DNA from 2 places in the Mycobacterium sp. smrl_JER01 genome. Region 1 is predicted to be linked to the other one. Evidence: riboswitches for the same ligand, from Rfam matches in the RefSeq annotation. Region 1 holds a riboswitch; the other holds the start of a gene.
The links. Region 1 has a riboswitch for guanidine ahead of ACNUDN_RS03455 (agmatinase family protein). Riboswitches for the same ligand answer to the same signal wherever they lie in the genome.
Positions count from the first base shown of each region.

Region 2: another riboswitch for guanidine. It lies ahead of ACNUDN_RS04030 (DMT family transporter); the one in region 1 lies ahead of ACNUDN_RS03455 (agmatinase family protein).

Region 1 covers NZ_JBLXXK020000001.1:716,258-730,957, forward strand. Annotated here, with positions in the region: gene ACNUDN_RS03430 (NAD(P)-dependent alcohol dehydrogenase) at 1-911, shown strand, start outside; gene groL (chaperonin GroEL) at 946-2,595, shown strand; gene ACNUDN_RS03440 (putative quinol monooxygenase) at 2,611-2,934, shown strand; gene ACNUDN_RS03445 (LmeA family phospholipid-binding protein) at 2,939-3,808, opposite strand; gene ACNUDN_RS03450 (carbon-nitrogen hydrolase family protein) at 3,805-4,623, opposite strand; gene ACNUDN_RS03455 (agmatinase family protein) at 4,675-5,823, opposite strand; guanidine-III (ykkC-III) riboswitch at 5,835-5,900, opposite strand; guanidine-I (ykkC/yxkD leader) riboswitch at 6,023-6,133, shown strand; gene ACNUDN_RS03460 (high affinity choline transporter 1) at 6,160-7,695, shown strand; gene ACNUDN_RS03465 (class I SAM-dependent methyltransferase) at 7,722-8,516, opposite strand; gene ACNUDN_RS03470 (DUF2505 domain-containing protein) at 8,568-9,074, opposite strand; gene ACNUDN_RS03475 (UDP-N-acetylmuramate dehydrogenase) at 9,101-10,174, shown strand; gene ACNUDN_RS03480 (L,D-transpeptidase) at 10,190-11,488, shown strand; gene ACNUDN_RS03485 (SDR family oxidoreductase) at 11,790-12,545, opposite strand; gene ACNUDN_RS03490 (ROK family protein) at 12,844-14,130, shown strand; gene mshA (D-inositol-3-phosphate glycosyltransferase) at 14,206-14,700, shown strand, end outside.
Region 2 covers NZ_JBLXXK020000001.1:816,707-831,406, reverse strand. Annotated here, with positions in the region: gene ACNUDN_RS04050 (DJ-1/PfpI family protein) at 1-596, opposite strand, end outside; gene ACNUDN_RS04045 (GlxA family transcriptional regulator) at 625-1,584, opposite strand; gene ACNUDN_RS04040 (o-succinylbenzoate synthase) at 1,638-2,594, opposite strand; gene ACNUDN_RS04035 (DMT family transporter) at 2,626-2,997, opposite strand; gene ACNUDN_RS04030 (DMT family transporter) at 2,999-3,313, opposite strand; guanidine-III (ykkC-III) riboswitch at 3,326-3,391, opposite strand; gene ACNUDN_RS04025 (long-chain-fatty-acid--CoA ligase) at 3,530-5,092, opposite strand; gene fadD8 (fatty-acid--CoA ligase FadD8) at 5,353-6,960, shown strand; gene ACNUDN_RS04015 (FadR/GntR family transcriptional regulator) at 7,060-7,725, opposite strand; gene ACNUDN_RS04010 (CynX/NimT family MFS transporter) at 7,773-8,990, shown strand; gene ACNUDN_RS04005 (class I SAM-dependent methyltransferase) at 9,123-9,746, opposite strand; gene ACNUDN_RS04000 (PIG-L deacetylase family protein) at 9,743-10,510, opposite strand; gene ACNUDN_RS03995 (acyl-CoA dehydrogenase family protein) at 10,507-11,448, opposite strand; gene ACNUDN_RS03990 (glycosyltransferase family 2 protein) at 11,445-12,194, opposite strand; gene ACNUDN_RS03985 (HAD family hydrolase) at 12,247-12,954, shown strand; gene ACNUDN_RS03980 (nitroreductase family deazaflavin-dependent oxidoreductase) at 12,964-13,413, shown strand; gene ACNUDN_RS03975 (1,4-dihydroxy-2-naphthoyl-CoA synthase) at 13,417-14,340, shown strand; gene ACNUDN_RS03970 (metallophosphoesterase family protein) at 14,348-14,700, shown strand, end outside.

The DNA.
Region 1 (14,700 bases):
GTCGCACCGATCTGCACATTCTCGAAGGCCAGTGGGAGCAGAAGTCCGGGGTGAACCTGCCCTACACCATCGGCCACGAGAACGCCGGTTGGGTGCACGCCGTGGGTGCTGCGGTGACCAATGTCGCGGTGGGGGACAAAGTGATCCTGCATCCGTTGATCACCTGCGGATTGTGCCGCGCCTGTCGCTCGGGTGACGATGTGCACTGCGAAAGCAGCCAGTTCCCGGGCATCGACACCAACGGCGGTTACGCGGAGTACCTGCGGACCACGGCTCGCAGCGTGGTGAAGATCGATGATTCGCTGGAGCCCGCCGACGTCGCGGCCCTGGCCGACGCGGGGCTGACGGCCTATCACGCCGCGGCCAAGGTGGCCCGTGCCACCGGACCCCGCGACACCTGTGTGGTGATCGGGGCGGGGGGACTGGGACATATCGGAATCCAAGTGCTCAAAGCCATCTCGGGAACCAGGGTGGTCGTCGTCGATCGAAATCCCGCTGCAGTGGCCCTGGCCGAGGACATCGGCGCCGACGATGGGATCGTCGCCGACGGCCACCATGTCGAGCAGATCTTGGAGCTCACCGGCGGACACGGCGCCGAAGCCGTCCTGGATTTCGTCGGCGAGGGCGGCGCGACCCGTGAAGGCGTCGCGATGCTGCGCCGGGCCGGTAACTACTACGTCGTCGGTTACGGCGAGAACATCGACATACCAACCATCGACATCATCAGCACCGAGATCAACCTCATCGGCAACCTCGTCGGCTCGTACAACGATCTACAGGACCTGATGGCGTTGGCCGCCCAGGGCAAGGTCACTCTGCACACTCACAAGTATCCACTCGACGAATTCCAAACCGCCATAGACGATCTCGATGCCGGCCGAGTTCGTGGCCGCGCCATTCTGGTGCCCTGAGCGCTGACCTCGACGACAAGGAAGGACACACACCATGGCAAAGGAGCTGCGGTACAACAGCGATGCGCGGACCCGATTGGAGAGTGGGGTCAACGCACTCGCCGACGCCGTCAAGGTGACGCTCGGGCCGAAGGGCCGAAACGCAGTACTGGAGAAGCTCACCGGTCCGCCCACCATCACCAACGACGGCGTCACCATCGCCAGGGAGATCCAGCTGGGCGATCCGTTCGCGAACATGGGAGCCCAGCTGGTCAAGGAGGTGGCGATGCGTACCAACGGGCTGGTCGGGGACGGCACCACCACCGCGACGGTGCTCGCCCAGGCGATGGTGCGCGAAGGGATGCGCGCAGTCGACGCGGGAGCCAACCCGATGCGGGTGCGGCGCGGCATCGAGAAGACCGTCCCGCTGGTGCTGTGGTCGCTGACCGAACACGCAGTAGCGGTGGGCGGCCGAGATGATCTGCTGCGTATCGCGACGCTGGCGGCCAGCGACGACGATGCGATCGGTGAGGTCGTCGCCTCGGCGGTCGAGCGGGTCGGCGAGGCCGGCGTCATCACCACCGAGGAGAGCGATTGCCTGGGCCTGAGCGTGGACATTGTCGACGGTATCGAGTTCGACCACGGCTACACCTCGGCCTATATGGTCACCAACCCGGATCGGATGGAAGCGGTTCTGGACAATCCGCTGGTACTGCTGACCAACAACAAGATCACCGCGGTGCAGGAGATCATGCCGACGATCGAAGCAGCCAAACGCGCCGATCGTCCACTGATGGTGCTCGCCGAGGACGTCGACGGTCCCGCGCTGCAGCTGCTCGTCGGCGGCAATATGCACCACACGATGCGGTCGGTTGTGGTTCGAGCGCCGGGGTTCGGGCACCGTAGGGTCGCCGAACTGGAAGATCTTGCCGTTGCGCTGGGCGGGCATGTGATCGCCAAGGACACCGGCCTGGAGCTGGGTGAGGTGACGGCGGGCCATCTGGGGTCGTGCGACCGGATCACCGTCACCGAGGACAGCACGACCATCGTGGGCGCTCACGGTGACGCCCCGCGGGTGGCGGCGCGGATCGGGCAGCTCGAGGCGCAACGGGAGCGGGCCCGAATTGACGCCGACCGCGACAGCCTTGACCTGCGGATCGCGCGGCTGACGGGCCGGGTCGCGGTGATCCGGGTCGGCGGTGCCACCAGCGTCGAGCTCAAGGAGCGGATGCTGCGGGTCGAGGACGCACTGGCCGCGACCAGAGCCGCGGTGGAGGCGGGGGTGGTCTCCGGCGGAGGTACCGCGTTGGCGCAGGCGCATCGCTGCCTGGCCGCGGTGACGCTGCCCGGCGACGAAGCGATCGGTGTGCAGGTCGTGCGCCGGGCGCTGGCCGAGCCGCTGCACTGGATCGCGCACAATGCGGGATTCGAGGGAGACGATGTGGTGCAGATCGTCGAGGATCTGCCGTTGGGGCACGGATTCAACGCGCTCTCAGGAGAGTACGGGGACATGTTCGACGAGGGCGTGATCGATCCGCTGAAGGTGACCCGGGCCGCGTTGGAGAGTGCGGCATCAATTGCCGCGCTGCTGATCACGACCGAGACGGCGATCGTCGAGCAGGTCGTGGGCAACCCCGGTGCGATCATGGCACCCGGCTTCGGTGACTTGGCCGAAGGTATGGTCCGCCCCTCGAACATCTACTAGAAGGAGCGACCCGCGGTGATCTTCATTGTGGTGAAATTCGAGGTGTCCGAGGATTTCCGAGAGTCCTGGCCGGCGATCACGGAGGAATTCACCGCCGCGACGCGTGCCGAGGATGGCAACCTCTGGTTCGACTGGTCACGCAGTTTGGACAATCCGTCGGAATACGTTCTGGTGGAGGCATTCCGGGATCAGCGGGCGGGTGTGGCACATGTGTCCTCGGACCATTTCGCCGCAGGACTGGCTGCGATGCGACCAGCCCTGCGGGCGACACCACGTATCGTGCATGCCGACATCTCCGCCGACGGGTGGTCACCGATGGGGGAGCTGCAGATCGACTGACCCCTTACAGCCCGGCGAAGCAGGGGTCGTCGGTCTGCTTCGGGATCGACGCGTTGCGGGTCGAGAATTGGCTCACCACACCGGAATCGGTGACCTCGACGGAATCGGCGCGGATGTCCATCGGGTAGTCCTGGGTCAGTTGTGAGGTGAACGCGTCCAAAGCGGGCTGCACGGCCTCGCGGGGCAGGGTGAAGCCGAGGCCGGTGACCCGTTGCACCTGCAATGCGATACCACCGTCAGCGACCGTCGGGCGAGCCGTGATGCTGCCGAGGGCACCCTCGAGTTCGATGGTGCCGTCGTTCGGGTTGGTCGTCACCCCGGTCACGAAGCTTCCGACGAGCGGGATGGCCCCCTGGATGGTCTGCTTGATGCCTTCGGTGCTCCAGGTGATGTTGGCGACCAGCGAACCGATGGTGCCGGCTCCGGTCGGGGTGTCCTCCAGGCGCACATCGTTGATGTCCAGGTTGACCTTCATACCTTTGGCGTCGCGGATCTGGTTGCCGGCGGTCTCGATGCGGATGTTGGTGTAGTGGCCCGACACGTGCTGCAGGAGGAACGGCGGCAGCACGCCGAACGAGGCGGTGGCGTCGTCCTGGACGACGCACTCCACGGTTCCCGCAACGACGGTGTCGGCCCGGTTGCGGGCGTAGAGCTCCCCGCCGAGCAGTCCGGCGAAGACCAGCGCCAGCACGATCACGACGACCAGCACGATCGAGAGCGGATCGCTGAACAGGTTCTTCAGTTTCGCCGGCAACGAGGAACCTCCCTGCGGTGTGGCAGGTGCCGCACCCGGCACCTGGCCGGGGGGTTGGCCCGGCGGAAACTGCGGCGGCGGGCCGGGCTGTTGCGGCGGACGGGCCCAGGGATCAGTCACGCCAGCGATTGTGCCCTACCGCGATGAGCGAAACCTGAGCGGTTGCGCAACACCGCGACCGTCTCACGGGCTTTGCGGATCCTCTCCAGGTCGACATCACAGATCAGCAGCTGCGGGTCCGCATCCGCCGAGGCCAGCACTTCGCCGAGCGCCGAGGTCACCACACTGCCGCCCACCCCGGTCGGTCCGAGCGCGGCGATCTCGTCGCCGGGATAGGCCTGGCCCACCGCGGCGACCACACTGTTGGTGTCGATGGCGCGGGCGCGGGCCAGCAGCGTCCACTGGTCGAGTTTGCCCGGACCGGTTCCCCACGACGCGTGCGCGGTGAGGATCTCGGCCCCGCGTTCGGCCAGTTCGACGTAGAGCTCGGGGAAGCGGATGTCGTAACACAGCGTGAGACCGATCCGCACCCCGTCGACGGTGATGACCACCGGTTCACGGCCCGGCGCGACGGTTCTGGACTCGGTGAAACCGAACGCGTCGTAGAGGTGGATCTTGTCGTACCTGGCCTCGACGCCGGGGCCCGTCGCGATCAGCGTGTTGGTGACCCGCACCCCATCCCCGGACGGCACGAACATCCCCGCCACCACCACGATGCCCGCGCGGGCGGCGATCTCCCGGACCGCCGAGGCCCACGGCCCGTCGAACGGTTCGGCGACCCGATTCAGTGGCACCCCGAATCGGCACATGGTGGCTTCGGGAAACAACACCAGTGCGGCGCCGGCCTCGGAGGCTCGCGTGGCGTACTCCTCGACCAGGCCGAGGTTGGCAGTCGGATCGGTTCCGCTGCGGATCTGGGCCAGGCCCACCCGGATGGCCGTCCGCGCGGCCTCTTGCTGCTGCACGCCCATGGCCAGCGAGTCTAGTTACGGGCCCCAGGCGGGCCGATCGGCCTTGGCGGCCTTGCGGCCGAGCTTGCCGGACCGGACCTGGGCGGCGAGGCTGTCGAGGATGACCCGCGAGCTCATCAGCGCGGTCTGTTCGGCCCAGTCGTAGGGCGGTGAGCACTCGACGACCTCGATACCGGCCAGACCGGGCTCGGAGACCATCTTCACCAGGTTCAGCGCCTCCCGGGGCAGTAGCCCACCGGGCTCGGGCCAGCCGGTGCCGGGCACGAACCCGGCGTCGATGACGTCGATGTCGAACGACAGATACACCGCCTTGGCGTCCTTCCACGCGACCTCGAGCGCTATTTCCGCGATTTTCTCCACGCCGACCCGTTCCACATCGCCGACGGTGATGACGGTCGATTTGCGGTCCCGGCCCACCTTCACCCCTTCGCGTGGACTCTGCCAGCCGCCGATCCCGATCTGGACCAGGTTGGTTGCGGGAGCGTTGCGGATGTTGGTGGCGTGGAACCACGGCGTGGTGTGCATCCGCTCGTCGAGGTCGGTCTCCTGGGTGTCGACGTGGCGGTCGAAATGGATGATGCCGATGTTGCCGTCCATGTACGGGGCGAGCCCGCGGATGGTGGGGAAGCCGATCGAATGGTCGCCGCCGAGCACCACCGGCATCACCCCGCGCTGCGCGACGTGCGCCATCGCCTGACTGATCTGGTCGAACGACTTCTCCAGGTTGCCGGGGATGGTGAACACGTCGCCGATGTCGACCATGTTCAGCTGCTCACGCAGATCGACCCCTGATTCGTAGTTGTAGGTGCCGAACAGGTTGGTGGAGCGGCGGATTCCCTGCGGTCCGAACCGGGTTCCCGGCCGGTAGGTGGCGCCGGCGTCGAGTGGGACGCCGAAGATCGCGACCTCGGCGTCGTCGACCTCGTTGACATCCTCGACGAACGGGCACTTCAGGAATGTGCCTCGCTCGCCGGCGAAGTGGGGCTTCTCGCCGCGGACGAACGTCGAGATGGTGCGGTCGTTGATGGTCGGTGCGGCTTCGAGTCCGTAACTGAGACCTCGGTCGATCTCCTCGCGGAGGCGACGGTCGCCGAGCCTGGCCTCGGCCTGTTGGGCCCACGCACCTTCGGCGTTGGGTAGCGACGGATCAAGTCGATCGGACATGAGTTCTCCTCATCGCGCCGTCTTGTCGCAGACCGGGTACGACGCACCTCGTCCGGGGCGCGGTGAACTCGCCGCGCCTGAGACCATTGTTGGCACGGCACCGAATTCCTGTCCAGCGCTAGAGGAAACGCAGCGTTAACACACGGCGCGACGTCACGTAATGCGGACGGTCTTTCCTGACGTGGACTCACACGCATGTGTGGGGCGCGCCTAGGGTTCCGTCGGCCACCAGGCCGGGTCTGGTCCGAGAGGTGCATGCGGCCGGCACCGAAGCACGACCGTTCCACGGCGGGACAAAAACCCGGGAGACTCCAGCGCACGTTCAGGAGGCTCCCGGTGATTCTTCTCGGTGTCGGGTTGAGCATTGTCGTCGTCACCTTGATCGGCCTCGCGGTGGCCCGCCGCGTGGGTGGCGACAGCACGAATTTCCTTGTCGGCGGGCGCAATTTGACTCTGCCGTTGGTCGGGGCCGCTCTGATGGGGCAGGCGGTGGACACCAACGCGACGTTGGGCAACACCGACCTGTCCTCGGAGTTCGGTTTCTGGGCGGGTGCGGCGCTGCCACTCGGACTGGGCCTGTGCCTGTTGATCACCGGCATCTTCTTCGCCAAACCGATGAACCGGATGGGGCTGACCACGCTGCCCGACTATTACCGGCTGAGATTCGGCCGGCCGGTGGAGATGGTCTCGTCGGCGCTGATGATCGTGGCGTTCGCGATCCTGGTGGCGGGCAACCTGGTGGCGGGCGGGTATCTGTTCGAGTACTTCGTGGGCTTCCCGTACTGGGTGGGTGTGGTGTTGATCGCCGGGATCGTGTTGCTCTACACCGGCGCGGGCGGCATGCTCGCCGACGCCTACACCGCGATCGTGCAGATGAGCCTGATCCTGGTGGCCGCGGTCGCGACCTTGATCTGGGTCGCGGTGACCTACGGGCTGACCGTTCCCGAGGGTATGGGACCGTTCGATCTCGGACAGCTCGGTGACCCGGCGCAGGGCGCCGCGATCAACTGGGCGACGCTGATCGCGCTGGGTATCGGCGACATCGTGGCCATCGACTTCATGCAGCGGATCTTCTCGGCCCGGTCACCGGAGACCGCCCGCCGGGCCTGTTTCATCGGCGCGGCCGGCGCAGCAGCGATCGGCATTCCGTTCGCCCTGGTGGCTTTGGCGTCGACCGCTGTCGTGCCGGAGGGCAGCGACGGGCCGGTGCTGTTCGTCCTGCTCGCCGACTATGCCCCGATCGGGCTCACCGTGCTGGTGCTCGCCGGCATCGTCGGCGCATCGATGAGCACCGCCAACGGGGCGATTCTCGGCACCGCCGCCGTCGCGGTCCGCAATGTCGGCAACGTCAAACGTGTACACGTCGAGGGCAGACCGGACCCGCTGCTGCGGGCAACCCGGTGGGCGATGCTGCCGGTGGCCGCGGTGTCGGTGTTGTTCGCACTCAAGGTGCCGCAGACCGGAATCCTGTTGACATTGGCGTTCGACCTGCTGCTGGCCTGTTTGATCGTGCCGTTCGTGCTGGGCCTGTACTGGCGGCGGGGGACGGCGGCCGCCGCGCTGGCCGCCATCGTGGTGGGGCTGGTGGTGCGGCTCGGCCTGTTCGCGATGACACCGACGATGTACGGGGTGGACAACACCATCTTCTACGTCGAAACCGGGTTCTTCGACGCGACGTTCGACGGTTACCCGACCTTCATCGCGTTCGGGGCTTCGCTGCTGGCCTATGTCGTCGTGGCGCTGGCGACCAGGCCGGCGACGTTGCGCGGACTCGACATTCAGGTCGCCGACGATCTGGACGAGGCCCTCGCCGGTGCCCAGGACCGGGCACTCGTTCCCGAAAAGGCGGTCGCCGAAGCGCCCCGAACCTGACCGGCGTGCCGTGCCGGGCGGTCGGCTCAGCCGACGGGGGCGACGGCAGACCACGGCACGGTGAGCACTCCGTCGCGCAGACTGCGTCGCGGCGTGCTCACCGGAAAGCCTTCCCCGGCAAGGAGTTCCATCATCGCTCGCCACCGGATCCGGGGGCCGAACACACCGTGTCCGGCCACGCTGGCCCAGGCCCGGTCGGCGGCGCGCAGCAGCGTGTGGATGGGCTGGCCTTCCACGTTGTGATGGATCAGCACCTTCGGCAGCCGCTCGGCGAGATCGGACGGGCGCTCGATCGCGAACGGGTCGCAGGCCAGCGTGAGGCTCACCGGAGAGCGCTCATCGAGCAGCACCCAACAACACAGCCGACCCAACTCGTCGCAGGTGCCGTCGACGATCAGCCCGCCGGGTGCCACCGCCCGACGCATCGCGGCCCACGCGTCGGCGACGTCGTCGACCGGGTACTGGCGCAGCACGTTGAAGGCCCGCACCAGGACCGGCCGATGTCCGGCCAGTTCGAAACCGCCGAGCGCGAAATGCACCCCCGGTGCGTGCCCCGCCCGTACGACCGCCTGCCCGGCGCGCACCCGGTCCGGGTCGATCTCCAGGCCGACCACCCGTACGTCGGCCCGCACCTGGCGCAGCCGGATCGCCAGCTCCAGCGTGGTCACCGGTTTCGCGCCGTAGCCCAGGTCGACCACCAGCGGATCCTCAGCGGTCTGCAGTGCGGTGCGCACCCGGGAGGAATGCACCAGCCAGCGATCGCTGCGGCGCAGCCGGTTGTGCCCGGTGGTGCCCCGGGTCACCTGCCCCAGTGGCGGCATACCCGAAGAGCATGGGAAGCCCTGCACCATGGCTCGATGGTAGAGACCCGATCAGCTGTTCTCGGTGATCCACACCGTGGTGAATCGCTGCTCGGCGATCACCAGATCCACCAGCTGACTGCCGATGAAGTTCTCGATCTTGCCGCCGACCAACGGCACCTTGACCTCGACCGTGGCCTTCAACGCCATCCTGGCCCTGCTGTCCAGCGGGGCCAGCACCGCATCTCCGTCGAGCCCGGCGGGCGCACCCGGGATCGAACCTCGCACCGTCGCCGACGCCCGGCCGTCGGCCACCGGGGTCCAGATCTCCTCGCGCACGAAACTGAGGTCCCCACGGTGGAACTGCGTGACAACCGCGGGAAGCCGGTCGGAGCGCAGCGTCTGGGTGGTCTTGACGCGGATACTGCCCTCCGGGTCGACGGTCATCTCGTCCAGCGTGGCGTGGTCGGCGCCCGAGTCGCGCAGCCGGACGAGCCAGTACCGCTCGTCGCTGAACGCCCGGTGCACCTGTTCGACCGTGCCCTCGTATTCGGCGGCCATGTCGAATGAACGTGGCATAGCTGGCCACGCTACCGTTAGCCGCCGTGGTCCCTTCCGAGTCCGGCGGCGTGCCGTTTGCCGAGCACGTGCCGCTCGCGCCCCTGACCACGCTGCGCGTCGGCCCGTCGGCGCGCCGCCTGATCACCTGCACCACCACCGCGCAGATCGCTCCGGCGGTGCGCTTCGCCGGCCCCGATGCGCTGATCCTGGCGGGTGGGTCCAACGTGGTGATCGCCGACGACCTGACCGATCTGACCGTCGTCCGGCTGGCGAACACCGGGATCGTCGTCGACGGTGCGGTGCTGCGCGCCGAGGCGGGCGCGGTGTGGGACGACGTCGTGGTCACCGCGTTGGCGCACGGGCTGGGCGGGTTGGAATGCCTTTCGGGGATTCCTGGCTCGGCGGGTGCCACGCCGGTGCAGAACGTGGGAGCCTACGGCGCCGAGGTCGCCGACACCATCAGCCGGGTCAGGCTGCTCGACCGCGACACCGGTGCGGATCTGTGGGTATCGCCGGATTTTCTCCGATTCGGTTACCGCACAAGCATTGTGAAGCATTCATCGAAGTGGGTGGTGCTCGAGGTGGAGTTCGCGCTGGACGTGTCCGGTCGCAGCGCCCCGCTGCGCTACCGCGAACTGGCCGACGCGCTGGGCGTCGAACCGGGAGAGCGAGCCGACCCGGGCCGGGTGCGCGCGGCGGTGTTGTCGTTGCGGGCGCGCAAGGGGATGGTGCTCGACGACGATCCGCAGCATCCCGATCACGACACCTGGAGTGTGGGCTCCTTCTTCACCAACCCGGTGGTCAGCCGCGCCGAATTCGACCGGATCGCCGACTCCGTGGACGGTCCGGTGCCCAACTACCCTGCCCCCGGCGGGGTGAAGCTGGCCGCCGGCTGGCTGGTCGAGCGCGCCGGGTTCGGCAGGGGATACCCAGCCGAGCACCGCGGCGGCGAAGCGCCGGCCCGGCTGTCGACCAAGCATGCGCTGGCGCTGACCAACCGCGGCACCGCCACCGCTGCCGACGTGATCGCCCTGGCCAGGACGGTGCGCGACGGTGTCCGGGCAGCCTTCGGGATCGAACTCACACCCGAGCCTGTGCTGGTCGGGTGCGCTCTCTAGGTACCCTGGGTTCACGTGAGCCCTGCCGAACCGCTGCCGTCGATCACCAGGCGGCGTGCCCTCGCCGCCTTCGCGGTGGGCGTCGTCGCGCCGAGCGCGCTGGCAGCCTGTATGGCCACCGACGGGGACCGGAACGACGGTGCCGCGGCCGGCGACGCACCGAAGTCCCCGACGATCACCTACGAACCCGCTGACGCCTCCGTCGACGTCGTCCCCACCGCCCGCGTCGGAGTCGACGTCGCCGACGGCCGGTTCCAGAAGGTCACCTTGACCAATCAGAACGGCAAGGTCGTCGCGGGGGCGCTGAACCGGGACCGGACCTCGTTCACGGTGACCGAGCCGCTCGGCTACGGCGTCGAGTACACCTGGTCGGGCACGGTCGTCGGCGGCGACGGCGACAGCGTTGCGCTGGGCGGATCGTTCACCACCGTCACCCCGGCGGTCCAGGTCAACGGCCGGTTCCAGCTCGCCGACGGCCAGACCGTGGGGGTCGCCGCGCCGATCATCCTGCAGTTCGATGCGGCCATCGGCGAGCAGAACCGCGCCGAGGTGGAAAAGGCGCTGACGGTGACCACCACCCCGCCGGTCGAAGGAAGTTGGGCGTGGCTGCCCGATGAGACCGCCGGCTCGCGCGTGCACTGGCGCACAAAGGAGTACTACCCGGCCGGCACCACCGTGCACGTCGACGCGAAGCTCTACGGTGTGCCGTTCGGTGACGGCGGCTACGGTGCCGCCGACTCCACACTGGATTTCGGCGTCGGCCGTTTCCAGGTGGTCAAGGCCGAAGCGTCGTCGCATCGCATCCAGGTCGTCACCGACGCCGGCGTGATCATGGACTTCCCGTGTAGCTACGGCGAAGGGGATCTGGACCGCAACGTCACCCGCAGCGGCATCCACGTGGTCACCGAGAAGTACGAGGACTTCTACATGACCAATCCGGCGGCCGGGTACGCCAACGTCCGGGAGCGTTTTGCGGTGCGGATCTCCAACAACGGCGAGTTCATCCACGCCAACCCGGCCAGCTCAGGGGCGCAGGGCAACAGTAACGTCACCAACGGATGTATCAACCTGTCGCTGGAGGATGCCGAGCAGTACTTCAACACCGCCATGTACGGCGACCCGGTCGAGGTGACCGGCACCCGGCTGCAGCTGTCGTACGCCGACGGCGACATCTGGGACTGGGCGGTGCCGTGGGACGAGTGGGTCACGATGTCGGCCCTGTCGGACCGGGATTCCCCCGGCAGCATCCCCAGCACCGCGCCGGTGACGCCGTCGCAGGCACCGCAACCGGTGGGCGACCGACCCGGCGGATAGTGCCGCGGGCGGGTTCTGCCTCGGCGGGTCGACCGGCTCAGGTCACTCGTCGCCGGTCCAGAACGCGTCCAGGATCAACGCATCCAGCGACAGGTTGGGGTCTGACGGCAGGGCGGTCAGCGGCAGTGATGTCATCGGAGTTCCTCGACTTCGTCGTTGCGGCAGGGATGAGTCGTTTCGGTAGGGATGAGGCGCTTCGGAGGGATGACTCCAGCGTGGCCCGCCCGGCCAAGAATTGCCCCGGGCGTATGCCAAGAAATTGACGGTGAGTTCGCTGAAAGACTGCTGAGACGCGGCCGGGCTAACTGCGGTTGAACCGGGATCCGCTGGCGCCGCTGACCTGATCGCGCGGCCGCACCACGATCAGATCGAGGTCGACGTGGGAGGGACGGCTGGCGACGAACCCGACAACCTCGGCGATGTCCTCGGCGATCAGCGGGGTCACGCCCTGGTACACCTTGTCGGCGCGTTCCTTGTCGCCGTCGAACCGGTTCAGCGAGAACTCGGTCTGCACCATGCCGGGCGCGACCTCGGTGAGCCGCACCGGTTTTCCGAGAAGCTCGCTGCGCAGCGTCCGGTGCAGCACGCCCTGAGCGTGTTTGGCCGAGGTGTAACCGGCGCCGTTGTCGTAGATCTCCACCGCGGCGATGGAGGTGATGGTGACGATGAGGCCGTCACCCGACTCGATCAGTTTCGGTAGCAGTGCCCGCGTCACGTGCAGGGTGCCCAGTACGTTGGCCTCCCACATCCAGCGCCAGTGATCGACGTCGGCGTCGGCGACCGACTCCAGTCCACGTGCGCCGCCGGCGTTGTTGACGAGCACGTCGACCCGGTCCAGGCGTCCGGCCATCGCGGCCACCGCGGTGGCGTCGGTGACATCCGCGACGATCGCGGTGCCGTCGATCTCGGCGGCCAGGGCCTGGATCGGCGCCAGTCGACGGGCCACGCAGATCACGTGAAAGCCTTGTGCGGCAAGGGTTCTCGCGGTGGCTTCGCCGATGCCGGCGCTGGCTCCGGTGACCACCGCGACCCGGCGGGAATCTGTGGGCGTCGTCATGACTCAAGACTAGGCCCACTGCCCACCTGGCCAGCCGGCAGAACGGACCCGACTCGACCTGTGACCGGGTCCACTCATCCTCCCTTCGCGCAGGTGCGCGTAGTCGTGCTAAGTTGACCGCGTGTTCTGGAACAGTCAGGCAGTTCTCGCTGCCGCGCGGCGTGCGTGTTGTTGTTGCGCATCCCGCCGCGCCTGACTGAGCCCGGATCGATCACGTCCCGCTGAGTCCCCAGGTGTGGCCCTGACCCCACCGGCCGACTCGACGAAGGACCATCCCGTGAGCGCATCCACCATCTCCATCGCGCAGCGCCCCCGTTCCGCGAAGCGCACCGTCTCCGGCGGGCGTTATCCGCAGGCACTGCTTCATCACATCGTTGCACCGGCGCTGCGTGTGCCCGAGGCGGCCGCCGCCACGGTGTTCGCCGCCGCCCGCCAACGGGGGCCGATCGCGCGGGATGTGATCGCCCAGCTCACCGGCCTGAGCATCGCGACGGTGAACCGCCAGGTCACCGCCCTGCTGGAGGCCGAAGTGCTGCGCGAGCGCGCGGATCTGGCGGTGTCCGGTGCGATCGGGCGGCCCCGGGTGCCCGTGGAGGTCAACCATGAACCGTTCTTCACCCTCGGAATCCACATTGGTGCCCGCACCACCAGCATCGTGGCCGCCGACCTGTTCGGACGCACACTCGACGTGGTGGAGACGCCGACGCCGCGCGGGCCCCAGTCGGCGGCGCTGACCGGCCTCGCCGGCAGTGCCCGCCGTTATCTGAGCCGTTGGCACCGGCGCCGCCCGCTCTGGGCGGGGGTGGCCACCGGAGGTGTGGTCGACAGCGCCACCGGCTATCTCGATCACCCGCGCCTGGGGTGGGCGGACGCACCCGTGGGTCCGGTGCTCGCCGAGGCGCTGGGGCTGCCGGTGTCGGTGGCCTCGCACGTCGACGCCATGGCGGGCGCCGAACTGCTCCTCGGTGCGCGGCGGCAGCCCACCAGACCCGCCACCAGCCTGTACGTGTACGCCAGGGAAACCGTCGGCTATGCGCTGTCGATCGGCGGGCAGGTGCATTCCCCGGCGAGCGGGCCCGGAACCATTGCCGGCTTGCCGGCATTCTCCGAAATTCTCGGCGGCACTGGGCAATTGGAGTCCACGGTCAGCGACGAGGCGGTGCTGGCCGCCGCTCGTCGGGCACGTGTCGTGCCGACCGAAGGACCCGCCTCGACGGTCACGGCGGTGCTGCGCGCGGCCCGGCAGGGCGACGAGCAGGCGGCCGCGTTGGTCGCCGAACGCGCCCGGGTACTGGGTGAGGCGGTCGCCTTGCTGCGTGACATGCTCAACCCCGACGATCTGGTGGTGGGCGGGCAGGCGTTCACCGAATACCCGGAGGGCATGCCGCTGGTCGAGGAGGCGTTCGCGCGGCGATCGGTGCTGCCCCACCGGGACATCCGCGTCACCTCGTTCGGCAACCGGATCCAGGAGGCGGGGGCGGGCATCGTCTCGCTCGGCGGGCTCTATGCCGACCCGATCGGGGCGATGCGACGCGCGCGGGGCGTGAATGCGGTTCACCCACGCAGGCCCGAAGTGAGTGCCTGAGTCGGGGCCCCAGGCGGGCGGTGTAGACATGACGGTGTGCGTCTAGCGACCGAACCGGGCGGCCCGACTTCCGGAATGCCCCAGCCGCGCCGGGTGGCGGTGCTGTCGGTGCATACATCCCCGCTGGCCCAGCCGGGTACTGGCGACGCGGGGGGCATGAACGTGTACGTGCTGCAAACCGCGCTGGAACTGGCCACCCGCGGTGTCGAGGTGGAGATCTTCACCAGGGCGACGTCGTCGTCGGACCAGCCGGTGGTGCCGGTGGCTCCCGGGGTGCTGGTGCGCAATGTGGTGGCCGGGCCGTTCGAAGGGCTGGACAAGAACGATCTGCCCACCCAACTGTGCGCCTTCACCGCAGGGGTGCTGCGCGCCGAGGCCACGCACGAGCCGGGCTACTACGACATCGTGCATTCCCATTACTGGTTGTCCGGACAGGTGGGGTGGTTGGCCGCCGACCGGTGGGCGGTGCCGCTGGTGCATACCGCGCACACCCTCGCCGCGGTCAAGAATGCGTCGCTGGCCACCGGGGACAGCCCGGAGCCGCCGATGCGCTCGGTCGGTGAGCAGCAG
Region 2 (14,700 bases), 100 kb from region 1:
GACGCCGACGCCTTCGACATGTGCCCGGAGTCGAACGGCGGGCGCGGGTCGTATTCCATCGACAGCTGGATGGCCTTGGCCTTGGCCTCCCCGCCGATACGGCCGGCCAGCCACAGCCCCAGGTCGATACCCGCCGACACCCCGGCTGCGGTGACGGTCTTGTCGTCGGCGATCACCACCCGCTCGTCGCCGACCGGCTGCACACCGAACGTCCTGAGCACCGGCAGCGCCGCCCAGTGCGAGGTGGCGCGCTTCCCGTCCAGCACGCCGGCGGCGGCCAGGATCACCGAACCCGAGCACACCGACGTGGTCCAGGTCGAGGTCCGGTGTGCCCGCCGAACCCAGTCGAGTACGGTCTCGTCGCGGGCGTGCTCCATGGTGGCGAACCCGCCGGGGATCAGCACGATGTCCGGTGACGGCGTCTCGGCGAAGCTGTGGGTGGCGCCGACCAACAGCACCTGGGAGTCGGCGGCGATCGGACCCGGCTCATGCCAGACGAACCGCACCTGCGCGTCCGGGAGCCATCGCAGGCTCTCGTAGGGTCCGATGAAGTCCAGGGCGGTGAAACCCGGGTACAACATGATCGCGATCTGCACGGCGTCTCCTTCTCGGGGTCAGAACGGGTCAGGCGAATGTTCTGCGGTACTGGTCGGGCGATACGCCGAGCCTGCGCACGAAGTTGCGGCGCAGAGTTTCTGCGGTTCCGAACCCGCAGCGGGCGGCGATCACGGTGACGGTGTCGTCGGTCTCTTCGAGTTGTCGGCGCGCCGCTTCGGTGCGCACCCGTTCCACATAGGCACCGGGGGCCTCGCCCACCTCGTCGGTGAACACGCGGGTGAAGTGCCGGGGGCTCATGGCGGCGCGGCGCGCCAGCTCGGCGATGCTGTGCGCGCCGCCGGGTTCGGCCTCGACGGCCTGCACGTCACGGATCGGGGTGCGCCGAGCGCGCGGCATCCACACCGGCGCGGCGAACTGCGTCTGCCCGCCCGGTCTGCGCAGGTACATCACCAGGTGGCGGGCGACGGTCTGCGCGGTCTCGGTTCCGTGATCGTCCTCGACCAGCGCCAACGCCAGGTCGATGCCGGCGGTGACCCCCGCCGCGGTCCACACCTTCTCCGAACTGCGCACGAAAATCGGATCGGGATCAACTGTCACCGAAGGGAATTCGGCAGCGAGTCGCGCGGCATAGGCCCAGTGCGTGGTGGCGACGCAGCCATCGAGCAGTCCGGCCTGCGCGGCCAACACGGCGCCGTTGCACACGCTGACCACTCGCCGGGCCCGTGGCGCGACGGCCTCGATCCAGTCGATCAGGGCGCGGTCCGCGCGGGCCTGTTCGGCACCCCACCCTCCGGGCAGCACCACAGTGTCCACCGGCGCATCCGGTCCGGGCAGGGCATCGGCCATCAAGGTCAGACCGGTGCCGGTACCCACCGGCGTCGCCCCGACGGACACCACCCGCACCGCGTACCCGTCCTCGCCTTGTGCGCTCACCACCAGCGAGGCCCCGGTGAACACCTCGAACGGGCCCACCACATCGAGGGCCTGCACGCCGGTGAAGCCGACGATGAGCACCGTGCGCACCATGGACTCAGTGTTGGCCAGCGCCGCGATGGCGTCCAGGCCATGGAGCCCACAGATCAGGACACCAGTGGAAAACACTCCCGGACCCGCTCGATCCACCACTGCCGCCGGTCCGGCGGGGCGGCCAGGGCCGCGATCCGGTCCGGGTCGGGGGTGACGGCAGTGGCGGGCAGGTATCCGTCGACGGGGACGACGGGAGCGACGACGTCCTCGACGAACAGGCCGCCGGTACCGAGGCCGCAGGCGTGCTCGAGCGCGGGCAGCGCCCCGGCCGCCACCAGACCGACACCGATGCCGACCGCCGAGTCCAGCGCGCTGGAGACCACGATCGGGATGTCGATCTGGGCGGCCACGTCGAGCATCGCCTGCACGCCCCCGAGCGGGGCGACCTTGAGCACCGCGATGTCGGCGGCACCACTGCGCACCACGTGCAGCGGATCGTCGGCCTTGCGGATGCTCTCATCGGCAGCAACGGGGATGTCGACGCGGCGTCGCACCTGCGCCAGCTCGGCCACCGTGGCACAGGGCTGTTCGAGGTATTCGAGCGGACCGTCGGCGCTCAGCGCCCGCGCGGCCACCACGGCCTGGTCGACGGTCCATCCGCCGTTGGCGTCCACCCGGACCGTCGGCACCGCGGCGCGCACCGCGTTGACGCGGGCGACGTCGTCGTCGAGGGACTGACCGGGTTCGGCGACCTTCACCTTGGCGGTGCGCGCACCGGGGAAACGGGCCAGCACCGCAGGGACGTCCGCCGCGGTCACCGCCGGCACGGTCGCGTTGATCGGAATCCGGGTGCGCCGCACCTCGGGGAGCGGGCGGTAGGCCGCCTCGATGCCTGCCGCCAGCCAGTGCGCGGCCTCCGGGGCCCGGTATTCGGCGAATGCGCCGAACTCACCCCAGCCGGCCGGCCCATCGATCAGCGCCAGCTCGCGGGTGGTGATGCCGCGGAACCGGACCCGCATCGGCAGCGCCACCACGTGCAGCCGGTCGAGGACGTCGGCGAGTTCGGACACCGCTTCATCGTGCCTCAGCGTTCATCGTGCCTCAGCGCCCGACACGCACCCGCGCGGGCCGCTCGACCTCGGCGGGCCGGTCCGCGTCGGCGGGCAACATCTTGAGGCCGACGACGGCAACGATGATCCCGGTCAGGAACAACAGCTTGGCCGTCGAGATCGCCTCGTCGCCACTGGCCATCGCATAGCCGACGGTCAGTGCCGCCCCCAGCCCGGTCCATACCGCGTAGGCCGAGCCGATCGGAATGTGTTTGGCAGCCCAGCCGAGCCCGCCGATGCTGCCGATCAGCGCCGCCACGAACACCGATGTGGCTACCGGCGCTGTGAAGCCGTCGGTTTTGCCGAGCGCGGTGGCCCACACCGCCTCCAGCACCGCGCTCAGGATCAGGATCGCCCAGGGCATGTCAGCTCACCGCCTTCAGGCCCATCACGCTGCCGACCAGCATGCCGAGCAACAGCAGCCGCGCCGTGGACGCGGCCTCCCGTTTGGTCACGATGGCCCACAGCACCGTCAGCGTCGCACCGATGCCGACCCAGACCGCGTACGCCGTTCCGGTGGGCAGCGAGGTCATCGCATACCCGAGTCCGATCAGGCTGACGGGCATCGCGATGACGACGACGAGTGTCGGCCGCCGTCGCCGGAAGTTGTCGGACATCCCCAGGGCGGTCGCCCAGACAGCCTCGAAGAGACCGCTGACGACGAGTACCAGCCAGGCCACAAGACCCTCCTCGGCGAGTCAGTCTTGTCGCTGCGGGTACTGCTCCCTCGTCCGCCGGCAACCCGGATCGGGTACCGCACCAGCCACGTTACCCAACGGTTTCGGGCCGGTCATGTCCTGGAAACACATGGTGACCGATCTCTCCGGCACGTCGAACCTCCGCGACCCGGGTCCGGTGCGTCAGGGGGGGCGGAACGTCGGCGGATCAGCGGTGCCCTAGACGGTGGCGCGGTCGCGGCCTTCCCAATGGGGTTTGCGCAGCTCCTTTTTCAAGATCTTGCCGGTGGGGTTACGCGGCAGCTCCTCGGCGATGTCGACGGACTTCGGGCACTTGTAGGCCGCCAGCCGTTCCCGGGCGAACGAGATGAGTTCGGTCTCGGACACCTCGCCCTCGATGACGACGACGGCCTTGACCACCTCACCCCATTTGTCGTCCGGCACCCCGATGACCGCGACCTCGACGACGGCCTCGTGTTCGGCCAGCACCCGCTCGACCTCGATGGAGTAGATGTTCTCCCCGCCGGAGATGATCATGTCCTTGAGCCGGTCCTCGACGAAGATGTAGCCACCGTCGTCGACGCGGCCCACGTCGCCGGTGCGGAACCAGCCGTCCTCGGTGATCGCCTCGGCGGTCGCTTCGGGTTTGTTGTGGTAGCCCTTCATCAATTGCGGTGAGCGGAACCACAATTCGCCCTGCTGACCGGTCGGGACGTCTTCGAGCGTGTCCGGGTCGACGACGCGCACCTCGGCGTTGGGCACCAACGTGCCGGCGCTGGAGAGCCGCTCTTCGCGGCCCGGATCGCGGTGCGCCTCCGGCAGCAGGTGGCTGATCACGCCGCACAGCTCGGTCAACCCGTAGGCCTGCATGAAATCGGTGTTCGGCCAGGCCTGCAACGCCTGCCGAAGCAGCGGCAGCGGCATCGGGGACGCCCCGTAGGCGAACGTCTTCAGTGAGCCGAACAGCTTGACCGCGTCCTCGCCGGCGTCGAGCACCTTGGCCAGCACCGCAGGCACCAGGAACGTCCGGTTGGCGCCCTTGAGAATGGCCCCGGCCAGCGTCATCCCGTCGACGTCGCGCGTCATGACACTCGGGAAGCCGTCGTGAATCCCGAACTGCACGTAGGACGATCCGCCCACGTGGAACAGCGGCATCGACACCATGTTCTTGTCGCCCTCGTCGAACTCGAAGCCTTCGTGGGCGTTGACGGTGTGCGCGATCATGTTGGCCTGGGTCAGCTCGACACCCTTGGGCCGGCCGGTGGTCCCCGACGAATACATGATGATGCAGACGTCGTCGGGCTCGACGTCGGCGGAACGCTCCACGGGAGTCGACGCTTCCAGCATCGCCTCGTACTCGTCGCCGCCCTCGGGTTTGACCGTGACGACGTGTTCGATGTTGACCAGCTTGTCGCGGATCCGGTCGATCGAGGCTTTGAACTCCTCCCCGACGAGGAGCAGCTTGGCCCCCGAGTCGTTGAGTACGTAGTCGAGCTCATCGGCCGCCAGCCGGAAGTTGATGATCGCGTTCGCCGCACCCAACGAGGCGGCGGCAAAGGTCAGCTCGACGCATGCGGGGTGGTTCTTGTCCAGGAAGGCCACCACGTCGCCGCGGCCGATGCCGCGTTCCTTGAGCGCACCGGCCAGGCGGCGTACCCGGTCGTTCCACTGCGACCAGGTCCATGACCGGTCCAGGTAGTCCATGGCTTCGCCGTCGGGCTTGCTGGCGGCCCAGTGAGCGAGACGTTCGTCGAGAAATCGAGGTTCGGGCAGATCGGCCATGGTCAGAAGAGTGCCACGGAGCTGCGCGGCGCTGACCGGATTCGCCCAATCGTCGACCACGGATTCACAGCTTCACGCTGAAAGCGGTTTGAACAGCCGGTTTGCGCCATCGGGCGCACATGAGCGCCCAGGCGACCGGCCGATGGGCGTGATCTCGGCGGCCGTGGATCCACACCCACAAGTTGGCCGAACAACCACGTCGGGCGCATTTTCACGGGGACCGCCTGACTCAAATTGGAACACGTTCTAGTCTGGTCGGCATGAGTGATCAGCTGCGCCATTTCGTCCACTCCGGCCATCTCACCGTCGGCGCACTCAAGCGCCACAAGGACCGTCCCGTGCTGTTCCTCGGGGACACCACACTGACCGGCGGTGAGCTCGCCGACCGGATCAGCCAATACATCCAGGCTTTCGAGGCGCTCGGCGCCGGCACCGGCGCGGCCGTCGGCCTGCTGTCACTCAACCGTCCCGAGGTGCTGATGATCATCGGCGCCGGCCAGACCCAGGGCTACCGCCGCACCGCGCTGCACCCACTCGGTTCACTCGACGACCACGCCTACGTGCTCTCCGACGCCGAGGTGACCTCACTGATCATCGATCCGAACCCGATGTTCGTCGAGCGTGCGCTGGGCCTGGTGGAGAAGGTGCCGAGCCTCAAGCAGGTACTCACCATCGGGCCGGTGCCCGACGAGCTCGCCAAAGCGGGCGTCACCGCCGTCGACCTGAATGCCGAGGCCGCCAAGTACTCCCCACGACCGCTGGTCGCCGCCGACCTGCCGGCCGACCACATCGGCGGCCTCACCTACACCGGCGGCACCACCGGTAAGCCCAAGGGCGTCATGGGCACGACGCAGTCGATCACCACCATGACCACCGTGCAGCTCGCCGAATGGGAGTGGCCGGAGAATCCGCGCTTCCTGATGTGCACACCGCTGTCGCACGCCGGCGCCGCGTTCTTCACCCCGGTGATCGTCAAGGGCGGCGAGCTCATCGTGCTGACCAAATTCGATCCCGCCGAGGTGCTGCGCGTCATCGAAGAGCAGAAGATCACCGCCACCATGCTGGTGCCGTCCATGATCTACGCGCTGATGGACCATCCGGATTCGCACACCCGCGATCTGTCGTCGCTGGAGACGGTCTACTACGGCGCGTCGGCAATGAACCCGGTGCGGCTCAAAGAGGCGATCCGCCGGTTCGGACCGATCTTCGCGCAGTACTACGGCCAGTCCGAGGCCCCGATGGTGATCACCTACCTGTCCAAGAAGGAGCACGACGACAAGCGCCTGACCTCCTGCGGACGTCCTACGTTGTTCGCCCGGGTGGCACTGCTGGGCGAGGACGGCAAGCCCGTACCCCAGGGCGAGGTGGGCGAGATCTGCGTGGCGGGTCCGCTGCTGTCGGGCGGCTACTGGAATCTGCCTGACGAGACATCGCGAACTTTTCATGACGGCTGGATGCACACCGGCGATCTCGCCCGCGAGGACGAGGACGGGTTCTACTTCATCGTCGACCGCACCAAGGACATGATCGTCACCGGCGGGTTCAACGTGTTCCCGCGTGAGGTGGAAGACGTTGTGGCAGAGCACCCGTCGATCGCGCAGGTGTGTGTGATCGGCACCCCCGACGAGAAGTGGGGCGAGGCGGTGACCGCCGTGGTGGTGCTGCGGCCCGATGCCGACGGTTCGGAAGACGCCGTGGCGACGATGATCGCCGAGATCCAGGCGTCGGTGAAGGAACGCAAAGGCTCGGTGCATGTGCCCAAGCAGATCGTCGTCACCGACTCGGTGCCGATCACCGCGCTGGGCAAGCCGGACAAGAAGGCGGTACGGGCGCAGTTCTGGCAAGGCGCCGGACGTTCCGTCGGCTGACGTCGGGCCCGGCCCGGGCGGACCCGGGCCGGCGTGTCGACGTCCTCGGGCGCGCGGTCTGGTCGGAGTGTGCCCGCGTCCAGCGCGCGTGGGCTCCGGTCAGGCCCCGAGTTCGGCCAGGATGCCGTCGATCAACTCGCCGGCGACTCGGGCGGCCCGTTCGACGTCACCGGCGGCGATGCGGTCCACCAGCATCCGGTGATCGGCGACCTCGAAAGGCTCCTGGTGAATCGTCGCGACGCTGGCGGTGACCGCCTCGAGGAGCCCGCGGTACAACTCGGTGAGGGTCTGGTTTCCTGAACTACGCACCACCGCCAGGTGAAATTCGGCGTCGGTGCGGGCGAATCCGTCGGTATCGGCGGCGCGCGCGCAGACATCCCGGCGCGCCAGGAGCGCGCGCATCTCGTCGACGTCGGCCGGCGTCGCGTGGGCGGCGGCCAGCCGGGCGCCCTCCACCTCCAGCGCCCTGCGCACATGCAGCACGTCACGCAACTCGGCGCCACAGAGTCGGCGTAACGCCCCGGACATTTCGCTGGTCGCCCGCACGTAGGTGCCGTCGCCCTGGCGCACCTCGAGGATTCCGGCATGGGCGAGCGCGCGGACCGCTTCGCGCACGGTGTTACGACCCACCCCGAGCGACTCGACCAACACCGATTCGTTGGGTATCCGCTCGTCCACCGGCCATTCCCCGCTGGCGACGGCCCAGCGCAGCTGCTCGATGACCTGATCGACCAGTCCTGTCCGTCGCGCAGTGTTCAATGGCACAGTCACGCCCTTTCAACCAATGATGGGATGTATGGCACGGTAGCAAGATGCGCATCGAACAGCAGGACGTCGCCGGGCGGACCGACGCGACCGACCGCGTCGGCACGACGGCCGGCGGGGTACTGCTGGGACTTGCCGTCGTACTGACCGCGCTGAACCTGCGCCCGGCCGTCACCAGCGTCGCCACGGTCCTGGGCGACATGCGCGCCGAATTGGGGGTGTCGGCGACCTGGGCCGGGCTGTTGACCACGCTGCCCGCCCTCTGTTTCGCCGGGGCAGGATTGGCCGCCCCGATGCTGGCAGCGCGGATCGGCCTCGGCCGCACGATCTCGGCCGCGATGATCGCACTGACCGCCGGGCTCGCGTTGCGGGTCGTGGGCGGTCCCCACGTCGTCCTGGGCGCCACTCTGGTCGCCTGCGCCGGCATCGCATTGGCCAACGTCTTGATCCCCGTCGTGATCAAGGGCTCCTTCCCGGCACGGATCGGATTGATGACCGGGGTCTACACCGCCGCACTGCAGGGCGGCGGAGCACTCGGGTCGGCGGCCACCCCGGGTCTGGAGGTACCGCTGGGCGGCTGGCGCGAGGCGCTGGCGGCGTGGGCGGTGCTGTCGTTCGTGGCGCTCGCGCTATGGATACCGGCGACCCGACGCCACCGTGACGCCTGGGCAGCCCACACCCGCCCCACAGCCGACCGGCGCTCGATGCTCGGCAATTCGCTGGCCTGGACGGTCACCGTGTTCTTCGGCAGTCAGGCCTTCATGGCCTACATCGTGATGGGTTGGCTCCCCGAAGTTTTCATCGACAACGGGGTCGACAAAGTGCATGCCGGTCTGTTGGTCGGGCTGACCTCCCTGATCGGTGTTCCGTTGTCGCTCATCGTCGCTCCGTTGGCCGCGCGGCGGCCCAGCCAGAGCGGCTGGATCGTCGGCGTCGGGGTGTTCGGCTTCGCCGGTGCGGTAGGCCTGATGGTCGCCCCGGGTGCGCAGCCACTGCTGTGGAGCGTTTTGATCGGTATCGGCATGAGTGCGTTCTCGATGGCGCTGGCGGTGCTCGGCCTGCGTGCCCGCACAACCGAGGAGACTGCGCAATTATCGGGAATGGCGCAAGGTTTCGGTTATCTCATCGCAGGTACCGGACCCTTCCTGTTCGGCCTGCTGCACGACGTCTCACACGGGTGGACGGTGCCGTGGATGATGTTCCTGGTGGTCTACGCGGTGCAGATCGTGGCCGGCGCGATGGCGGGGCGGGCACGCTTCGTCTGAGCGAGCCGACAGGCAGCTGCGCCGTGCGGCGAGCGTGCGTGAAGTGTGCGGCGAGCGTGCGTGAACTTCGGGAATTGCGCGGCGTGTCGCCTGCAGACACGCACGCTCGGCGCGTGGCGGGCGGTCAGGCGGTCAGGCGCCGGGGATTGCGGTGCGCGCCGCGACCGACGTCGCGCCGGCGTTGTCGAACACGTCGATCACCACATCGGCATCGCGATAGCCGCCCAGGTGAGCCAGACCTTCGGTGGCGCCGATGAGTTCGTTGGCGCGGTCCCCGTTCATCGGATAGTCCTCGACATCGTGGCGCCAGTGGGCGGCGAGCACCGTCGCATTCGGCAGCAGTCGCGGCACCTCCCGATCCAGCACCTCCCGCAACGCCGCCGGCGGCAGGTAGTAGCAGATCTCCGACAGCACCACCAGGTCGAAAGGCCCGCGCGGCCAGGGTTGATCGACCGATCCGCGCAGCAAGGTGGCCCGCCGGCGCAGTCCCGCGGCCGTCAACCGCCGGTGCGTGGCATCGAGGGCCGCGACGCTGACATCGGTGCTGACGATGTGGTCGCAGCGACCGGCCAATCTCTCGGTGAGCACCCCGACCGAGCAACCCGGTTCGAACGCGCATCGGTACCGGGAGAACGGCAGCAGCGCGGTGGTGATGTCGTACTTGCGGCGCTCATACCATCGGGTGTCCAACGCCCACGGGTCGGGCACCGCCGCATACATCGCGTCGAAGTAACCGTCGGGCAGTCGGGAGGTCACCGGAACGCCACCTCACCCACCGCCAGGAGCCGCGGCAGGACATACGACGGCAGCACCGGGTCACCGCCGGCTGCCGGGATCCCGAACTGGCTCGCAAAGCCCCCGGCGGCGGCCGTTTTCCGCTCCACCGCGGCCGGCGGGCAGCGCAGCGCGTGGGCGCGTTCCCACGGCACCGCATCGTCACCGGGCACTGCCCAGTGCCACATCCACACCGGGTACTCCACCAGGACGGCTCCGGTGCGGCGCGCCGCCTGCGCAGCCGCCCGGCCCACCGCCTCGTGATCGGGATGCCCGTCGCCGCGCCATGTCGCCGCGCACCAGGTGCCCGCCGGCCTGGGCGCCAGGATCTCGGTCAGCAGATCGGCGAGCCGCTGCTCGTGCTGGGCCAGCTGACCGTCCGGGAGACCCAGACAGATCGGTGGGCACACACCCAGAAGCGTTGCCGCGCTGAACAGTTCGGCACGCCGAATGCGCTCGAGCCGATACCGCTGCAGCAGCGGCGCGCCCGGGAACGCGGCGCCACCGTCGCTGGCGGACACGATCTGCACCGGCACACCGGATTGTGCCAACGTCGCGGCCGCGGCGCCGAATCCCAGCGTCTCGTCGTCGGGGTGTGCCCCGACCACCACCATCTCCCGACAGTCGGTGAGGTCCAGCGAAGGTAGACGCAAACCTGCTCTCGCCCATACTGTTTCGTCAGTGCCACCGCCAGTGAGCGGACGGGCCGCCAGTCGTGCGGTATTGTCCAGCTGCGCGATGGTCACGCTGCCTCGCCCGCAACCAGACCCAGACGTTCGAGGTCCCGCTCGGCGTGACTCTGCCGCACATAGATGCTCAGGTCAGCCACCCGCTTGGCGTGCACCGGGTCTGCGCACAGCGGTGCGGGGCCGAGCGCGCGGGCGGTGCGGCTGAGCGTCTCGTCGACCGCCGTTTCCACCACAGCGCGAGCCCGCCGTGCCACCAGTTCGGCACGGCCACCGAGGTCGGAAGGATCGGCGTCGACGTCGACCGCCGCCGCCGCCAGCGTCGCCGCCGCTGCGGTCAGCGCGGCGTCCACAGCGCCCAGATGGGCCGCGATGTGCGCATCGACCTGCCCGTGCCGCACCCGCTCGTACAACGTCGCGGCCACCGCCCGGGCGCCGCCGAGCCAGCACGCCGCCACCCCGACGGCACCGTGCCAGAAGCCCGGCCGGCTCAGATACCGGCCGGGGGCTCCGACCGCGACAGCCGGTGCGGAGTCGAATCGCACTGCCCGCGTGTCGGATTCAGACATTCCAGTGTTGGTCCACGCACTGGGGAGCGGCTGCACACCCGGGTCGGCGAGATCGACCGCGTACAGCCCCCGCTGCCCGGACGGCAGCATTGCGGTGACCAGAGCGTGCGAGCACACACCGGCACCGGAGCACCATGGTTTCGTGCCGTCGAGTACGGCCCGGCCGCCACTGTCGTCGGCGTGCAGCTCGAACTGCCCCGATTCCGCGGCCCAGACACCCCACAGCTGCCCGGCCCCGGGAGCCGGCCCGCCGAGTTCGGCGAGGATGGCGACGGCGTCGGTGTGGGCCTCGGCCAGGCGGCCGGCCACGATGTCGGCTTCGGTGAACCCGCTCAGCCGCTCCCAACGCTGCGCCGTGCGCCCGCGGCCCGGCAGGGGCAGGTCGAGATCGCCGTCCGCCAGCCAACTCTGGAGGACGTCGACGCTCACGTGCCGACGCCTGTCGGGCGGGTGTCGGCCGGGCCGGACAGGTCGCTGAGGTGCTGACCGAATCCCCCCGGGGCGCGGCTGTCCCGCCGGTCCGAGGTCGCCACCGACAGGCCCCGGTCCCGGTGAACGGTCAGGCCCGCGCGTTCGAAGGACTCGACCAGGTCGACGTCCTCACCGCTGGGCAATGCCCGGAACCCCCCGACCCGCCAGTAGGCCGACGCCCGAAAACCCATGTTGGCGCCGTGGACGTGACCGTGCTCCAGACCCCGCGAACGTTTGGTGCGATATGCCCGCAGATAGCGGCGTGCGACCGCCGGCGAGAAATGTCGCCACACCGGGACGTGCACGACACCGAGCACCATGTCCGCCTCGGCGTGCAGATCCGGGTCGGTCATGCGCACCAGCCAGTCGGCGTCGACGGCGCTGTCGGCGTCGGTGGTCGCATACCACGCGTCCCGGGTCTCCTCGTCGGTCAACACCGTGCGGGCGTACCGGAAGCCGGCGGCCCGCGCAGCGCCGACGTTGCCTGCGTCGACGGTGACGAAATGCACGTCGGGACCGAACTCGCCGGCCAGCGCGTCGCTGCCGTCATCGCTGTTGTCCAGGACGACGACCGTGACGACCGGGTTCGGCACGCGCAGCGCCGCCGTCGTCAAGGCACGTAGGCAGGCGGGCAGGTGGTCGGCCTCGTTGTGGGCCGGGACCACCACGACGATGCGTGGCAGCGGGTCGTGCGACGAAATCATGGCCCGCTGATTATCCGATGTGCGAACTTTTCACACCTGGCACGATGGTGGGGTGAGTGACCTGGCTGCGGTGCTGTTCGATTTCTCCGGCACGCTGTTCCGACTTGAGGAGGACGAGAGCTGGTTCGCCGGCATGGAGCTCGCCCACCCGTTGGGCCCGAGCGAGAGCCGTGAGGTCGACGGCCACGTGCAGGCCGAGCTGATGCGCCGACTCACCGCCCCGACCGGTCGGTCGGTGTCGATGACCCCCGAGGCGCTGCAAGCGTGGATGAACCGCGATCTGGCCCCGCACCTGCACCGCGAGGCGTATCTGCACGTCCTGCGCGAATCCGGACTGGCCGACCATCACGCCCAATCGCTGTACGGCAAGGTCATCGACCCGGCCTGCTGGACCGCCTACCCCGACACCGCGACCGTGTTGGAGGGTTTGCACCGCCGCGGCATCAAGACCGCGGTGGTGTCCAACATCGCATTCGATGTGCGCCCGGCGTTCTCCGCGATCGGGGCGGACGCTCACGTCGACGAGTTCGTGCTGTCCTATGAGGTCGGGGCGGTCAAACCGGATCCGGCGATCTTCCAGACCGCGCTGGACCGTGTCGGGGTGGGCGCTGAGCGCGCCCTGATGGTCGGGGACAGCGACGAGGCCGACGGCGGCGCCCGCGCGCTCGGCTGCGCGTTCGCCCTCGTCGACCCGCTGCCCACTCGCGAACGCAAGGACGGTCTCGTCGCCGCGCTGTGGGCGCAGGGCATCCGGTTGTAGTTTCGGGTCATGCCGAACAGCGAGCGCATCCGACCGCCGTGGTGGCTCAAGTACGTCAACACGGTGATGATCGCCGTCAACCGGACCGGGTTGCTCAAAGACGGGCCGGCGGTGCTGACGGTGACGGGCCGCAAGACCGGCAGAACCCGGTCCACCCCGGTCACCCCGTTCGAAGTGGACGGTCGGCGCTACGTCGTCGGCGGACTGCCCGGATCGGACTGGGTGCGCAACGCACAAGCCAACCCGGAGGCGGTGCTGACCCGTGGCGGCAAGCGTGAAGCCGTGCGGATGGTCGAGTTACCCCCCGGCGAGGCCCGACCGCTGCTGCGACAGTTCCCGGTACTGGTACCCACCGGTGTCGGCTTCATGAAGAACGCCGGACTGGTCACCGGACCCCACCCCGACGAGTTCGAAGCGCTGGCGGGGCGCTGCCCGGTATTTCGCTTCGATACCCTCTGAGGCGTGGCCGCCCTTTCGAGCAACCCGTTCGACGCCAGCCTCTGGGAGCCGGTAGCCGGCTTCGAGGACCTGACCGACATCACCTACCACCGCCACGTCGCCGACGGCTCGCGCCGGCCGACGGTGCGGGTGGCCTTCGACCGCCCCGACGTGCGCAACGCGTTCCGGCCGCACACCGTCGACGAGCTCTACCGCGTGCTCGACCACGCCCGGATGTCCTCCGACGTCGGGGTGGTACTGCTCACCGGGAACGGGCCGTCGGCCAAGGACGGTGGCTGGGCATTCTGCTCCGGGGGCGACCAACGCATCCGCGGCCGCAGCGGCTACCAATACGCGGCGGGCGAGACGGCCGAGACGGTGGATCCGGCGCGGGCCGGGCGACTGCACATCCTGGAAGTGCAACGCCTGATCCGGTTCATGCCCAAGCCGGTGATCTGTCTTGTCAACGGCTGGGCGGCCGGCGGCGGGCATTCGCTGCACGTGGTGTGCGACCTGACGCTGGCCAGCCGCGAGCATGCCCGATTCAAGCAGACCGACGCCGACGTCGGGTCGTTCGACGGCGGGTACGGGTCGGCGTACCTGGCCCGCCAGACCGGGCAGAAGTTCGCCCGGGAGATCTTCTTCCTGGGGCGCGCCTACACCGCCGACCAGATGTACGCGATGGGCGCGGTGAACGAGGTCGTCGACCATGCGGATCTGGAAACTGTTGGGCTGCAGTGGGCTTCAGAGATCAACGGCAAGTCGCCGCAGGCCGTCCGGATGCTCAAATACGCGTTCAACCTGCTCGACGACGGGCTGGTCGGCCAGCAGCTGTTCGCCGGTGAGGCCACCCGGCTGGCCTATATGACCGATGAGGCCGTCGAAGGCCGGGATGCGTTCCTGGAGAAGCGCGATCCGGATTGGACGCCGTTTCCCCGCTACTTCTAGCTGTGGCTTGAGTGTGGCGGACAGCCGGGCAGTGCACCCAGGCGAGCACCCACCCGCGCTGCTCACCGACCCGTTCCTCCAACGCCCCGAACCCGGCTCCGTCGAGGTGGCCTGGTTCACCGAGTTTCGCGGCGACGAACACCACGTCCTGATCGGCGACGGCGTCGGCGCGATGACCGATACAGAGGTCGCCGCCGCGGTCACCGCAGGCGCGGCCCCCGGCGTGCGGGTGGTCGCCGCCCAGACCGTGCGGCTGTCGCGGGTCGCCGAGGACCCCGACTCGCACCTGCCTGCCGACCGCAAGCCGGCGGCGGGCATCGCCGCACGTGAGGTCTACCGACACCATGCCGCGGTCACCGT